3 regions of the Chryseobacterium shigense genome follow, and region 2 is predicted to be linked to each of the others. Evidence: riboswitches for the same ligand, from Rfam matches in the RefSeq annotation. Region 2 holds a riboswitch; each other region holds the start of a gene.
What was found. A riboswitch is a leader RNA that binds a small molecule or an ion and turns the genes downstream of it on or off. The one in region 2 is predicted to bind S-adenosylmethionine.
Positions count from the first base shown of each region.

Region 1: linked by a shared signal. The riboswitch ahead of HNP36_RS14310 (alpha/beta fold hydrolase) and the one ahead of HNP36_RS13670 (SusC/RagA family TonB-linked outer membrane protein) in region 2 are both predicted to bind S-adenosylmethionine.
Region 3: linked by a shared signal. The riboswitch ahead of HNP36_RS10310 (TonB-dependent receptor plug domain-containing protein) and the one ahead of HNP36_RS13670 (SusC/RagA family TonB-linked outer membrane protein) in region 2 are both predicted to bind S-adenosylmethionine.

Region 1 is NZ_JACHLC010000003.1:324,995-330,234, forward strand. Features, by position in the region: gene HNP36_RS14305 (MGH1-like glycoside hydrolase domain-containing protein) at 1-1,039, opposite strand, end outside; SAM riboswitch class I at 1,226-1,332, shown strand; gene HNP36_RS14310 (alpha/beta fold hydrolase) at 1,391-2,329, shown strand; gene HNP36_RS14315 (ACT domain-containing protein) at 2,331-3,869, shown strand; gene HNP36_RS14320 (O-succinylhomoserine sulfhydrylase) at 3,958-5,118, shown strand; gene HNP36_RS14325 (homocysteine S-methyltransferase family protein) at 5,189-5,240, shown strand, end outside.
Region 2 is NZ_JACHLC010000003.1:201,837-207,076, forward strand. Features, by position in the region: gene HNP36_RS13645 (helix-turn-helix domain-containing protein) at 1-324, opposite strand, end outside; gene HNP36_RS13650 (hypothetical protein) at 755-2,002, shown strand; gene HNP36_RS13655 (transposase) at 2,261-2,698, shown strand; gene HNP36_RS13660 (hypothetical protein) at 2,695-2,919, shown strand; gene HNP36_RS13665 (helix-turn-helix domain-containing protein) at 2,894-3,235, shown strand; SAM riboswitch class I at 3,496-3,593, shown strand; gene HNP36_RS13670 (SusC/RagA family TonB-linked outer membrane protein) at 3,678-5,240, shown strand, end outside.
Region 3 is NZ_JACHLC010000002.1:104,114-109,353, reverse strand. Features, by position in the region: gene thiH (2-iminoacetate synthase ThiH) at 1-51, shown strand, start outside; gene HNP36_RS10320 (HesA/MoeB/ThiF family protein) at 84-791, shown strand; gene HNP36_RS10315 (outer membrane beta-barrel family protein) at 1,079-3,304, opposite strand; SAM-I-IV-variant riboswitch at 3,428-3,526, shown strand; gene HNP36_RS10310 (TonB-dependent receptor plug domain-containing protein) at 3,818-5,240, shown strand, end outside.

The DNA.
Region 1 (5,240 bases), 120 kb from region 2:
CATTTGTGGTTTCGCTTTGGATCTCATTATAGAATTCATCTGTTTCTGCAGATCTTGCACTGAAAATTTCGTTGAACTTATCAAAAGGCTCATCCATCTCATCCGGGCACAGCCTGAAATCAAACGTTTTGGATTGTCCGGCTTCAATTATTTCGTCAATGATGAAAGCTGCTTTGGTTCCTCTTTTTTCCGGATTTACCGTATTGCTTTCATAAATAATATGATCGTTGATTCCGTCCTTAAAATAAGTATTTCCGGGATAAGGGGCTCCATATAATTTGGGAGTATTGGTCTCATTTTCGCAGAAAGCACTTTTTGCAGCAAGATTCCTTGAGTAGAATTTCTTAATCGAAATGCTGTCATGCTTAATGTCAATGCATCCATCGTATGAAGCATTCATTTCACCTTTATATGTGTTGTATCCCCATTTCCAGTTATTTCTGAACCATGCAGCCGGAGTGATAACGATAGGGGCATCCTGACGGCTTCTGTTATGAACAGTTACCCTTGCAAGAATATCGTTGTGATCAGCCTTACAGTATTCAATGAAAATATCGAAGTATTCATCATTGTCAAAAATTCCCGTATCAAACAGTTCATATTCAGGCTCCTTTTTGCTCCGTCTGCCATTTTCGGTAACAAGATCGTCATAAGGAAATGCATTGATAGGGTATTTATACACCATTTTCATATAACTATGGGTAGGTGTATTATCTAAATAGTAAAAAATCTCTTTGATATCCTCCCCGTGGTTACCCTGCGGATTGCTCAGTCCAAAAAAACGTTCTTTTACAATTTTATCTTTTTTATTCCAAAAGGAGAAGGCAAAACAGAGAATCTGCTTCACATCGGAAATTCCTGCGATTCCTTCTTCGCCCCATCGGTAGGTATAACTTTCTGCATTATTATGGTTGGCGTAATGCCAGGCATTTCCGTTCGGGCTGTAGTCTTCACGCACATTTCCCCATTGCCGGTTACTTACGTATGGTCCCCAGTTTTTCCATTTGGGATCTAGTAATCTTTCTTTTTCAACAGTCATATTTCATCACTTTTTCAGTACGAAGGTAGTTTTTTTGAAAAATAATTCCAATTCCTTTCATCTGAATAATTATTAATATATCCTTGAAATACTTATCAATAAAGCTTTTTTAAATATTAAAAATAATTTTTTTAAATATTAAAAGAAAAAACATATCTTTGCAGTGCGTTCATTCAAATATTGAAAATGTTATCAAGAAAGGTTGAGGGATTAGACCCTATGAAACCTTAGCAACCCTTTGTGCAAGCAGAGAAGGTGCTACGTTCTACCAATTTATATTGGACAGATAACTCACTGAAGTTCTTTTCAGCCATTTCCTGTGGCATTTTCAATTGTATTAAAATAATAGAATTGAAAACAGAACTAAACTATATTAATCTTTCGTATCAAACCGGTTCCCAAAAGGAATACAATATCCCGCTGACCTATCAGATCTTCGGGAAAGACCTGTTTTCAGCACCCGTTATACTGGTAAATCATGCTTTAACCGGGAACTCAAACGTTTCTGGAGAAAAAGGCTGGTGGAAAAAACTTATCGGGGAAAATCAGGTAATTGATACCAATATATATACAGTTCTGTGTTTCAATATTCCCGGAAACGGATATGATGATTTTTTAATTGATGAATACGAAGATTTCACCTCTTCAGATATTGCACAAATATTCCTGAAAGGTCTTGAAGCTTTACATATCAAAAATTTATACGCCATTATCGGAGGTTCCCTCGGAGGAGGAATTGCCTGGGAGATGCTTGCAAAACAGCCGCAACTCTCGGAGATATTTATTCCTATTGCCTGTGACCTTAAAACTCATGACTGGCTTCATGCACAGTGTCTTGTTCAGAAATTTCTGCTTAATGGAAACGATGAGCCTCTGCAGAAAGCAAGAATCCATGCTATGTTGTGTTACAGGACCCCTCAATCTTTAAATGACAGATTTCAAAACAGATACGATCAGAAGAATCAGAGGCTTGAGTCTGAAGACTGGTTGGTTTATCATGGAAATTCATTAAACGAAAGATTTAGTTTAAAATCTTACAAGCTGATGAATCATTTGCTCATGAATATCAATACCGAAGAAGAAAAACTGGAAAAAATCAGTTCCCGAATTCACCTTATCGCAGTAGATACAGATTTGTTTTTCCCTGCTTCAGAAATGCGAATGTGCTTTGAACAGCTGAAAGAGAAAAACAAAGAGGTTTTCTATCATGAAATACAGTCAATTCACGGGCATGATGCCTTCCTAATGGAATACGAACAATTAAATACTATCATAAAAAATATTTTGTAGAATGAGAAATGCTAACGAAATAAAGTTTTTAAAAAACAGATCAATCATTAAGTTTGAAGGAGAGGATTTCCTGGGTGAAATCGGGATCGACGGAAGAATTTTTAAAGCGCTTACTTTGGCACGCATCAGTGTTGGAGTAATCTCTCAACAGGCCATTGAAAACGGAATATCCATTCTGGTCAATGAGGCAGATGCAGAAAAAGCAGTTACCTGTCTGATCGATGAGTTTGAGGCAGAAAGAAAATCAGGAAAAGTTTCACAGATATACAGTATTAATAACGTTTCCGTACTCGGTTTTGTAGCGGAAGATTTTAATAAAGTTCTTGCAGAGCTTGCAAGGAATAATGTTTTTCCGCTTCTTCTGAACCAGGTTGCAGCCGAAAAGAGAGTTAATATTGTGGTTACCTCTTCTCAGGACGAGAAAACGAAAAATATCATTGAATCCGAAATTTTCAAAAAGCCTAAAACCGTTCACCTGGCAATCATAGGACATGGAAACGTTGGAAAGACTTTAATAGACCAGGTTTTACAGTCCTCTGAAGAAATCAAAAGACGTAAAAAAATAGATCTTAAGGTAGTTGCAGTGGCCAACTCAAGAAAGATTGCATTCAACAAAAAAGGATTTAATGAAAACTGGAACGATGAGGTTTTAACAGCAGAACACTCATCAAATGTTGAAGAACTGATCAGTTTTTCAAAAGAAAACCAACTGGAAAACCTTATTGTAGTGGACAATACGGCAAGCAAAGATTTTGTAAAGAATTATCATGCGCTGGCCGAAAACGGCTTTGATCTGGTTTCCTCCAATAAAATATTCAATACCCTTCCTATCGAAGAATACCGTAAACTAAGATATACGTTGAGCAAAAACAACAGACGCTATTTATATGAAACTAATGTAGGAGCAGGGCTTCCATTGATTGATACGATAAAATTATTACATCTTTCAGGAGAAAATATCACGAGAATAAAAGGCGTGTTTTCCGGATCGTTGAGCTATATCTTCAATAATTTCTCTGTGAGAAATGATAAGTTCTCAACCATCATCGGAGAGGCAATGGAAAAGGGATACACGGAACCCGATCCGCGTGAAGACCTTTCAGGAAATGATGTCGCAAGAAAACTTCTGATCCTTGCCAGAGAGCTGGATCTGATCAATGAGTTCCAGGATATCAATATTCAGAATTTAATTCCTGAAAACCTGCTTTCCATTGATAAAAATGAGTTTGTTTCAAGGCTTGAGGAGTTGGATGATGAATATCAGAGAATTAAAGAAGAGCAGCAATCGGGGCACGTGCTTCGTTATGTAGGTGATCTTCACGGTGACCTTCAGAAAGATAAAGGACAACTGGATGTGAAATTGGTTTCCGTACCCGGAAGTTCAGCTTTAGGTCAGTTAAAAGGTTCAGATTCTATCTTTGAGATCTACACGGAAAGCTATGGTGAAAATCCTATTGTAATTATGGGAGCCGGGGCCGGAGCCAAAGTAACGGCGAGAGGAGTTTTCGGGGATATTTTAAGAGTAAGTGAAACTAAATAACTAATATAACAATTTAACAATGTGCCAGTTTACCAATAATCTTATTGTTACATTGATAGACTGATACATTGTTACATTTTAAAACTATATGGAAAATTTTGAAACATCAGCGATAAGAACACAGACTGAACGAACACAGTTTGACGAACATTCAACGGCATTATACCTTACATCCAGCTTTATTTTTCAGGATGCTGAAGATATGAGAGCCAGTTTTGCTGAAGAAAAATCTAAAAACCTCTACAGCCGTTTTTCAAACCCGAATGTAACTGAATTCACGGATAAGATTGCAAAAATGGAGGGAGCTGAAGCCGGATATGCATTTGCAACAGGAATGGCGGCTATCTATTCAACATTTGCTGCTTTACTGGAAGCAGGTGATCACATTGTTAGCTGCCAGTCTGTATTTGGGTCTACCCATACTTTATTTACAAAGTATTTCCCGAAATGGAACATTGAAACTACTTATTTCAAAGCAGAAGATGCTGAAAATGTAGAGCGGTATATTAAACCCAATACTAAGATTTTATATCTCGAAACACCTACCAATCCTGCCATTGAAATTCTTGATCTTGAGTTTTTCGGACAGATTGCTAAAAAGCATAACCTGATATTTATCGTAGATAACTGTTTTGCAACGCCTTATCTTCAGCAGCCCATTAAATATGGTGCAGATGTTGTTGTGCATTCTGCAACGAAGCTTATTGACGGACAGGGAAGAGTGTTAGGTGGAGTTGCGGTAGGAAGAGAAGATATGATCAGAGAGATTTATCTTTTTGCAAGAAATACAGGACCTGCAATGTCGCCTTTCAACGCATGGGTACTATCCAAAAGTCTCGAAACACTGGCTATCCGTGTTGAAAAACATTGTGAAAATGCTTTGAAAGTAGCTGAGTTTTTGGAAAATCATCCTAATGTAGAACTCGTAAAATATCCTTTCCTGAAATCCCATCCGAGTTATGAAATCGCTAAAAAGCAGATGAAGCTTGGTGGAAATATTGTAGCCTTCGAAATTAAAGGAGGAATAGAAGGAGGAAGAAACTTCCTGGATAAAATAAAACTCTGCTCACTTTCTGCCAATCTGGGAGATACCAGAACTATTGTAACACATCCTGCATCAACTACTCATTCAAAACTGACGGACGAGGAAAGAAATGAAGTAGGAATTACCGCAGGTTTGGTTCGTTGTTCAGTAGGTCTTGAACATGTTGATGATGTGATAGCAGATCTGAAACAGGCTTTAGATTAATCAATAGGAATGGGATTTAGCCCATTTAATCAATGGTAACACAAAAATGGCTTTAGCCAAAATATATAAAATGAAAAATTCAGAACAACTATACAAAGCATTATCCGAGAGAATTTTAATTC
Region 2 (5,240 bases):
ATATGCCCCTAAAGGAAGCGGAAGAAGCCAGCAAAAGCTTGCAACCGAATTATTCCAGAAAGCAAGCATAATATAAAAATTATATAAAGGTGCAGTTATTAAATACAAATGCACAATTGTATTTGTAGGAAATCTTCTTCGAGCCAGAAAATAACTGTAACCAATAAAAACGAATCCGCCCAACAGATACCACGACATTATTTTATCATAGATGTAGAACGTGAAAATAACGGTATAAATTCCCAGGATAAAAAGCATCAGAATTACATACCTGTCTATCAGTTCATGTTTTAGCTTTTCTATGTCTTCATTTTTTTTGCTCATCTGATGTCTGGAAGGGATTTATTTTCAGTCTAAATCAATGAAATCTCAGAAATGACTTTGTTAAACGCTTGAATTTCAATAATATGAATGAGTTTAAGTCATTTTCAGAATTATCATTTGCCTTGCTGTTTTTTTGATTTATAGATTAAAATAATTTTGCGGAACAGTTTCGATAAACAAACACACGTATATATATCGTGTTGCAAAATTATTAAAAATAAAATATAAATGAAAGGTTCGCTGTAAATCGCGGTATTCTTAAAGCTTTTTAAATATAGTAAAGAATGTTGAAAATTAATTCTTTGGTTATTGCAGAACAGAAGAAATTATAGAAGATATGCAACGATATTTATTTTTTTAAAAAATTCTAAAAACACATATGAATGATAATTCTGAAAAGAATTCCTTTTTTAACTTAAAAACAACTATTATGAAAAAAATTATTTTGCTTGTTACAAGTATCTCTTATGCATTAATTTATTCACAAGTAGGTATTAACACGGCTAATCCGCGCGGAACTCTCCATGTGGATGGCCAAAAGGATAATCCCGCATCAGGTGATCCTGGTGCTGTACAGGGAGCGAATGACTTTATTGTGACCTCTTCCGGCAGTGTGGGGATTGGAACTGCAGTGCCTAATGCATCTGCGATCCTGGATGTAAATGTAGACGGACTCGCTGTTGGCAGCAAAAAAGGGCTTTTAGGTCCGAAAGTAGCATTAACCTCCCAAACCGATCAGGCTACCATTCCTTCACCTGTAGCAGGACTTCTTGTGTACAATTTAGGAACCGGAGGACTTGGTTATGTAGGGTATGTATTTTGGAACGGTACGGAATGGAGAACATTCAACAACGGCTCTCTTGCCCCTGGAACTTTAGGCTCTATTACCTGTAACGGAGTTACACTGTCTCCCGGAATTTATACTGCCGGTACTCCTTATACAGGAACTATGACTGTTCCGTATACAGGCGGAAACGGAGGTGTTTATGCAGCACAGACTGTGGGACCTGTAAACGGACTCACTGCAACGCTTGCTGCCGGAAACTTTAATGTAGGATCAGGAATTCTAAGCTATACAGTATCCGGAATGCCTACTGCTTCCAGCCCTACACTTACCACTTTCCCGCTAAATATCGGAGGACAAACCTGTAGTGCAACAGTAGGAGCGGGTTCTGTAATTGCCCCTGGAGAATTGGTATATTATCATTCTTCAATCCCGCGTCAGACTTCATCATTTCTTTTAAGTCAGTTTCTTAATGATCTTCCTATAGTTAACAATACCTTCAGAGTTGATGCATATATCACTTCTCCTAATGCATTTGACTCCAGTAGTGCGAATACCAATTTTGATCCCCGTCTTTATAATATTACCGCGGCTAACGCAAAAGTGTGGGTGTCTGAAGTATCTACGCATACGGGAGATTCACGTGGGGCTAATTTATTAATCTTCCCTAATAATTATGCCCAGTTTGATGATGGAGTGTATCTTACATATGGAAGAAATGAGACCGTTACTTTTGACATTACAACGGCGGATAATAAATGGTATAGAGTTTATTACGCGTTGCGTATAGATAATAAATCTTTTGCAAGTGCAGGTAATGCCAATACTACTTCAGACTCTACTACTGCGGACAATACACTGGAAGTTTTTGTTTCCATTCAGAGGTTGTATTAAAAAGGATTTCAAGTAGGTTAAATTATTGATTGTCAGTTTTTAATCATAAATGTTGATTGGATTTAAGGATCGGCTTTAAAGCTGGTCCTTTTTCAAAAAAGAAATTGGGCAATAGATATTTAGGTTTTGGGAGAAAACAATAGATACAGGAAACCCCCATTAGACTAAAGTGTATGATAAAATTCAAAATAAAAGACTTGGAAGAGCAGGCAAATACAGGCTATACTTTACAATAGTTTCACTTAACAAACTTTTTCCATGAGATTTGATTTTAAAAACATTCACATCGGTGAATGTATAAAGACAAGAGCAGAAGAACTGGAAATTTCTGTATCCCGGATCTGTAAATTTCACAAAATTACAGAAGAAGAAATGTATGAAATGTTTGATACGAAAAGTCTGGATACGGAAACTCTTCTTAGATGGTGCAAGCTTCTGGAATATGATTTTTTCCGAATCTATGCCCAGCATCTTATTTTATTTGCTCCCGGAAACGGCTCATCGTTTAATCTTCCGGAAAATGGCAAACCCTCACTTCCGGAATTTAGGAAAAATGTTTACACTAGGCAGGTTGTGGATTTTATTCTGGAATTAATAAAGACAGGAGAAAAAACAAAACTTCAGATATTGGAAGAGTATAGGATTCCCAAAACTACACTTTATAAATGGATCAGTAAATACGATGAGACACAATGAAATTGATGCACCAGTATAATTACCTGCTGTATCAGAATAAAGAAGAAATTATGAAATTGCTTGGACAAGAATTTAATTTCTATCCTTCTGATAACTGGACATATACGCTGGAAACAGGAACATTCGGAAAGAAAACAATCCTGTTTTTATTCTTTGAAAATGATAAAGTCTCCAAAATTGAAATAAAAAAAATATATGGAAAGATCAGCACCGGATTATAAGAAAATATACACGGACATTATTTTTAGAAAATGCCCTGAGAAATACGGGCTTTGTGATTTTATTTTGCAGAAAGAAACTCTGTCCGTTTTAGACGTTATTAAATTAAATCAGCTGATTTTTGATGTTGAAGACCAGCAGATAGCTCAGTTTAACCAAAAACAAAGATCGTATGATGAAGCTTCGATTTTGGAAATCCTGGAATTTCAGGAGAGAAACGGGTATAATAATACAGAATTAGCGGATGAATTTAAATTAAGCAGAAACTCTGTAGCAAAATGGAAAAAAATATTCAAGAGCAAAGCCCAAACTAACTGAACTGCTATATGCAAATTTAAAAGGCTATTATAAGAAAGGAATGACATCGGAAGATGTCATTTTTTTTGCTTCTCAGTTTTTCATTTAATTATTAATAATGATAAATCTCATATTTATGGATTTCGCAATCTGTTAACTCCTTGCTGTGGCGGTGTTTTAGTTGAGAATTAAGTTAATTTTTGATAATGTATAATAAAAAATTTTAAAGTCTACTTGTTTTGTAGACTAATTGTTTTTAGATTTGCAGACATATTTCGATCGGCTTATAAAGAAAGATGGAGGGAACTGACCCTGTGAAATCTTAACAACCTGCCCCTGCGCAAGGTGTTACATTCAGCCTTTAAAGGAAAAATAAGCATTTGGTTTATCGTATTTTTCGATGCCCTTTGCTGACTTTTCTGCAAAGGGTTAGTTTTTTAATATATGATAAATAAAATTGATTATGATTAGTAAGAGTTTAATTGATTCCAAGGCTTGGATTCCTTCTGCCGCTGTATTTTTCTTAGGAATTATCAGTGCAAATGCCCAGGAAATAAAGCCGAAAAAAGATACAGTCAAAGAAAAGGAAATTGATGAGGTGGTAGTCATTGCTTACGGTAAAGCCAAAAGAACAAGCTATACAGGTTCCGTAGCCACTATTTCCAGCGAAAAAATCAACAACAGGCCCGTTACCAATATTACAAAAGCTCTCGAAGGGCAGGTTCCGGGAATTCAGGCGGTAAGTGCTTCAGGACAGCCTGGAGCAACGGCTTCAGTAAGAATAAGAGGAATTGGTTCCATTAGTGCTTCCAGTGACCCTCTGTATGTAGTGGATGGAATTCCTTTTGATGGGAATATCAATTCCATCAGTCCGAATGATATAGAATCCATAAGTGTTTTAAAAGACGCCACAGCAAGTTCATTATATGGTTCAAGAGGAGCTAACGGGATCATCATCATTACCACAAAATCCGGTAAAAAAGGAGAATCCAGGGTCAATTTCAATATCAGTCAGGGATTTTCTACCAGAGCCGTAAAAGATTATAAGCAGGTAAGTACCGATGAGTATTTCCAATTGTATTGGGAAGCATTGAGAAACGGTTACAAATCCGGGCAAATATCTTCCCAGCAGGCCGCACAGATGGCAAGCGACAACCTTGTGAATGCTCTGGGAATAAACCCTTACGGAGCCGGTTTCCCCAAACCTGTAGGAACAGACGGAAAACTTCTTCCGGGAGCAAAAGCTTTATGGAATGACGACTGGAGAGATATTCTTCAAAGGACGGCCTCCAGAAGCCAGGTAGATTTTGACATCAGCGGAGGCAGCGAAAAAAGCAATTATTTCTTCTCCTTAGGATACCTTGATGATAAAGGAATTGCCATAGAATCTGGATTTCAAAAGTTTTCCACCAGGCTAAAAATTAATTCTGAAGTTAAAAAATGGCTGAACGCCGGAGCCAATTTAAGTTACACCAACAGTATTCAGCAGGCACCGCCATCTTCAGATTCCAGAACAGACAATATCATCAATGCAGCCAGGGTAATACCTTCTTTCTACCCATATTATGAAAGAAATGCTGACGGAAGTTATGTGCTGGATTCAGAAGGAAACAGGATCTATGATTTCGGGAAATACAGACCCACAAGTGCATTGCAGAACCAAAATGCAGCTGCAACACTGCCTTTGGATAAAAACGAAAACAAAGAAGACAATTTTTCAGGAAAAGGATTTTTAGAATTTATCTTTCTTCCCGAACTGAGATTTAAAACCAGTTTTTCAGTTGATCTTGTAAATTACAACGGACATTACTATTCCAATCCGCTGATCGGGGAAGGAAGCGAAACAGGAGGTTCCGTAACGAAATCGAACAGCAGAACCCTTTCCTATACAACCAGTAATATTCTGACTTTTGACAAGAAGTTCGGAAAGCATCACCTAAGTGTTTTGGGAGGCCAGGAATTTTACAAATATGATTACCAGACGATATCCGGTTCCAGAAGCCAGTTTTCCCTTCCTTATTACTAC
Region 3 (5,240 bases), on a different contig from region 2:
GGCTATGATCCGGTAATGAAAGACTGGGATTCTGCATACAGCGGAATTTAAAAATCTTAATGGTTCAAAATAATTAATGAGCGATGAGTAATGATATTTTCGAAAGATACAGCCGGCAGATATTCATAGAAGAGATTGGACTTGATGGTCAGCGGAAAATCATCAAGTCTAAAGTTCTTGTGATTGGAGCGGGAGGTTTGGGAAGTCCCGTTATTCAATACCTTGCAGCAGCCGGAGCCGGAAATTTGGGCGTGGTGGATTTTGATGAGGTAGAGCTTCACAACCTGAACCGCCAGGTCATTCACACTGAAAACACGGTTGGAACCTCAAAAGTAAAAAGTGCAGAACTTTTTGTGAAAAAACTTAATCATCAGGTAAAATGTGCCGCAATAAATGAAAAAATTAATTCTTCTAACGCAGAAAAAATCATTTCATCATATGATATAATCATCGATTGTTCTGATAATTTTACAGCAAGATATTTAATTAACGATACTTGTGTGAAATTGGGAAAACCCTTGATTTATGGAAGTATACTGGGTTTTTCAGGACAGGTTGCCGTTTTTAATTATAAAAGCAGTAAAAACCTCAGGGATATCTTTCCGGAGCTGCCTTTTGAAGAAAATATTCCGGATTGCGACAGCCTGGGAGTTTTGGGAGCGCTTCCGGGTATTGTAGGCAGCATGATGGCCATGCTGGCTTTAAAAATCATTACAGAACTCCCAATAAAGCCGGATCAGCTTATCCTTATTGATACTTTGAACTGGAAATTCCAGACCATAGATTTTTAAATTATGGTATTGATATACAAACTTACTCTCATTAAGATAGGAAACTTTATAACTGTGTTGATCTTACTAAAAGAAATTTTTATTGCATTAAGAGTATATAGAATTTTAACCACAGATTACACGGATTTGTAAAAATGTTTATACTATACTTTATCTGAAGTTGTTAAAATTATGCGCAATTATCTGTGCAGATTTGTGTAATCTGTGGTTAATAAAATTACTTCTTATAGAAAATGAGGTAGTAAAATTATCTTACTACCTCATTTTATAATTTGTGACTACAAAAATTACTGTGGACTCTGCATTACGCCGCCATTATCCTCTTTTTTAGTCTGGTTCAGGATATTCGCATCCTCCTTAGCCAGTTTATTCTTGGTTGGAATTTTATAATTGATGGAAATTCCGAAATTCCTCGTATCATACTTACTTCTGATCATTACAGGCTGTCCTTCCGGCGGATTGGAATACACCTGCATTACCTGTCCGTTGAAAATATCATTCGCGAAAACAGAAAGTGTAAGACGGTTGTTCATGAATTTTTTAGTCAACGTAATATCCAGGTTATTATTAAACGGTTTATCTGCCGTAAAGTAGAAATATCCGGCTTTCGGTGTCAGATAACTGTAATTGGCCGTCAGCTTTATATCTTTCGGTAAGATTAGTTGTGTCATGATATTGAAGATCCAGAATCCTTTATTATTCAGATTATCAATGTCATGTTTCTGATAACCAGCATACAGGTACATGAAATTAATCTTATCAGGATTGAAATTAAACTTCATGATCTCGCTCATCGGTTTGCTGAAAATCATAAACGGAATAGGTAAACCTACATTGAAGTTGTGAATTTTCATATTCGAAATATTCACCTGCTTATTGTAAAGATTCTTACCGTTTTTCATGATGATCTGTGCTACCTGATCCTTCGCAGAACTTACACTGTATCCGATGAAAGCGTAATCAAAGGCAGAAACCTTCAATTCATAATTGTCAAATATCGTAGGCTGGAGATCCGGGTTCCCGGTTACCTGGGTGTTTGGGCTTCCAAATATGACATTGTTCGGGTTCAGGGCAGAAATGCTTGGCAGAGTAATCTTTTTGTTGTAGTTCGCTGCCACATACACCTGATTAATCAGGCTATACTGTACACTGGCATTCGGAAAAAGCTTGAACTTATTGAAAGGTATTAAATCCCTTTCCAGAACAGCATTATCCTTTATCGTTCTTGTAATCCCGGAAATGTCATAATTTTCTGCTCTTGCTCCTAAAGTAAAATCAAATTTTTTCAGCTTTGCCTGAAATTCAAGATAAGTGGAAGCTGTCTGTCTCTGGTATTCCAGATTGGTAAGGCCTCTGGTTTCCGTATCATAATCCTGTCTTTCATATAACCCTCCCAAACTTACTTTTCCTCCATCCAGAAGTTTGATCGGTTGAGAATAATCTATTTTAAAGTTAGCAACCCTCATATCGGAATTATTGCTCAGTACATTTCCGAGAATATCTCTTGGCTGGGGTTCAAATGGCCCATAGAATGTTTTATCAAGGAACACATTATCCTGGCCGAACTTTGTATAAGCTTTTGTATATCCAAACTGGAAATCCAGTTTCTGAGATTTATCCGCAAAGCGTTTCTGGTAGGTCGCCACTGCTTCCTGTCTTATAGTGTTGGTGTGGGCAATATCTGAAGAAGTAAAATCATAATCTCTCAGGTAATAGCCTAATGGACTGTTATCCGGAGTCCTGTCTCCTATACCGTTGCTTAGGGTATAATTATCATTATTGTTGTGATAAATATCGTAGTTCAGCAATAGCCTATCCTGTCCAAGATCAAAGGTTACCCCTGCTTTTGCAAAGTAACCGCGTGCTATTCTGTCTGTATTATTATGCAGTAGGATATCCTGATCACCATTTAACATACTTTCACGGTAGTTCTGGCCTACGTTCAGCTGCCATCCGAATAATTTATTTCTTGCATTCAGATTTAAGGAATTAGTGGCTCTGCTTCTGAATTTATCGTAATTCGTAAATGAGTAATTGCCCGAATAAGTTGCGGTTAAATATTTATTGGCATTTTTATTCGTAATGATATTCATGATGGCGCCTCCTGAAGTAGCGGGGAATTCTGCGCCGGGCTGTGTGATCACTTCTATTCTGTCCACCGAGTTGGCAGGCATCCCTTCCAGGAAGGAATTTAATTCATTTGATGTAATATTTAAAGGTCTTCCGTTCAAATAAACGTCCAGCACTTTTCCCTGATACATCATTCCGGCAATATCAGTGGAGATCAGCCCCGGAAGCTTTTTTATACCTTCCAGAACATTACCGTTATTAAGCTGTGGCTGTTCGGAAAAATCAAAGATCGTACGATCTGCTTTCTGTTCAACGGCTTTTTTAGTTTTGGTAATGACAACACCTTCAATCTGTTTCTCCTTTTCCGTATTGGTACTGGTCTTTTCCTGTGAATAGGCAAAAAATGACCCCAGCAAGGATAGCGTCAATATAGTTTTTTTCATAATGTTTTTTTACTACTATTTCTGTTAGACGTAAAAAAAGGGAAATTGTTACGGTAGAATTTGCGAAAAGTTAAATTTTTTAGCAATTATTTTTTTATTTCCGAAATATTTATATCTTTGCCCTGTAATTATCAAGAATCTCATAGATGGGATAGCAACCTGCAAAAACAAGCAAGGTGCTGAAATAGATAAGCCGGTATGCCCGGAAAAAATGTTTATTCTCTATTTTTCCTCCCATCTTGAAATTTTTGTTTTAAAAAAATAAAATCAATGTTTAAAGACAAGGGAAATCACATTACCAATTTAAATTTTAGTTTCTCAGATCGTGAAGTGTCATTTTACTATTCTGACCTGTTTTCATGCCATTTCCATATGCGCATGTGTTGTTGTTTCTAGACATCTTTAAAAAATAATACCAACCATTCCGGCTTTTGACCGTAACCTTAAACATAAGGTTACAGGAAAATTATTGCCTGAAATCATACAATTAGTAATAAAAAAATAGAAAAAAACATGCATACTTTCAACAAAAAAATAATCATAGCATCAGCAACTTTTATTTCAGCATTTTACTTCGGGCAGACGGATTCTGCATCATCCAAAAAAATTGATGACGTAGTGATTCTGGGATCAAGAGGATCGGGGAGATCGCTTACGGAAACACCTGTTCCGGTAGATATTATCAATATTTCAAAGATTTTGAGACAAAGTCCTGTTAATAATATAAGCCAGGCCCTTAACTATGTAGTGCCTTCATTTTCCTCTACCTCACATACCGTTAATGACGGAACCGATTTTGTAGATCCTGCTCTTCTCAGGGGACTTGGTCCGGATCAGGTTTTGGTTTTGCTTAACGGAAAAAGAAGATACCAGTCGTCCCTGATCAATGTTACCCTGACTCCGGGAAGAGGTTCAGTAGGAACAGATCTTAATGCTATCCCTGCTTTTGCCTTAGATAAAATAGAAGTGCTGCGAGACGGAGCTTCTGCCCAGTATGGTTCCGATGCTATTGCCGGGGTCGTGAATTTAGGCCTTAAAAGAAGACTGGGGCTTTCAGGACAGGTGTTTTTAGGAGGATATGCTTCACCGGCAGCCAATAATTTTTCCGGTGGAGTAGATGGACAGACCATTTCTGCAGATCTGAATTACGGAGCAAAAATCGGTGATAAAGGGTTCGTCAATGTAACGGGATCAGTGCAGTATCGTGACCCGTATTCAAGGGCTGGCGTACGTCAGGGAGATATTTTTAACGCCTATAATGCCATTAATTACAGGGCACTACAAAATGGAGTGAATATAGACGGATTATATAAGAATATTACCAATACTTCTAATACACAGCAGATCATTAATACAGTGAAGCAATATGCATTGCAGGTTGATTATTTTTCACAGGATTTCAAGACCCAGATAGCAGGAGCGAACAGTATTATAGCACTGCAAGGCTTATTAAAACAGGATTTTACGGATCAGGAGCTTAAGTATAGAGGGTTGGAAAGAAAAGATTTCAGCTTGAGAGCAGGGCAGTCTAAATTGCAGTCGGCACAGCTTTTTTTCAACTCTGAAATCCCGGTGAATGAAGACTGGAAAGTATATTCTTTTGGAGGATATAGCTACCGTTTAGGAAATGCCGGAGGTTTTTACCGCTTGCCGAATACAGAAAGAAATATCAATGCTGTTACCCCGAACGGATATCTTCCGCAAATTGAAGCAACTGTGAATGATTATTCATTAGCCGGAGGAATCAAAGGAAAATGGAACGGCTGGAATGTGGATTTAAGCAATACGTTCGGGAAAAATGCCTTTAATTTTGGGGTAGTGAATACATTTAACGCATCCCTGGGTGATAATTCACCAAGAACTTTTGATGCTGGAGGGTCTGAATTTTTACAAAATACACTGAATCTGGATTTCTCTAAGAAGTATGATGTACTTC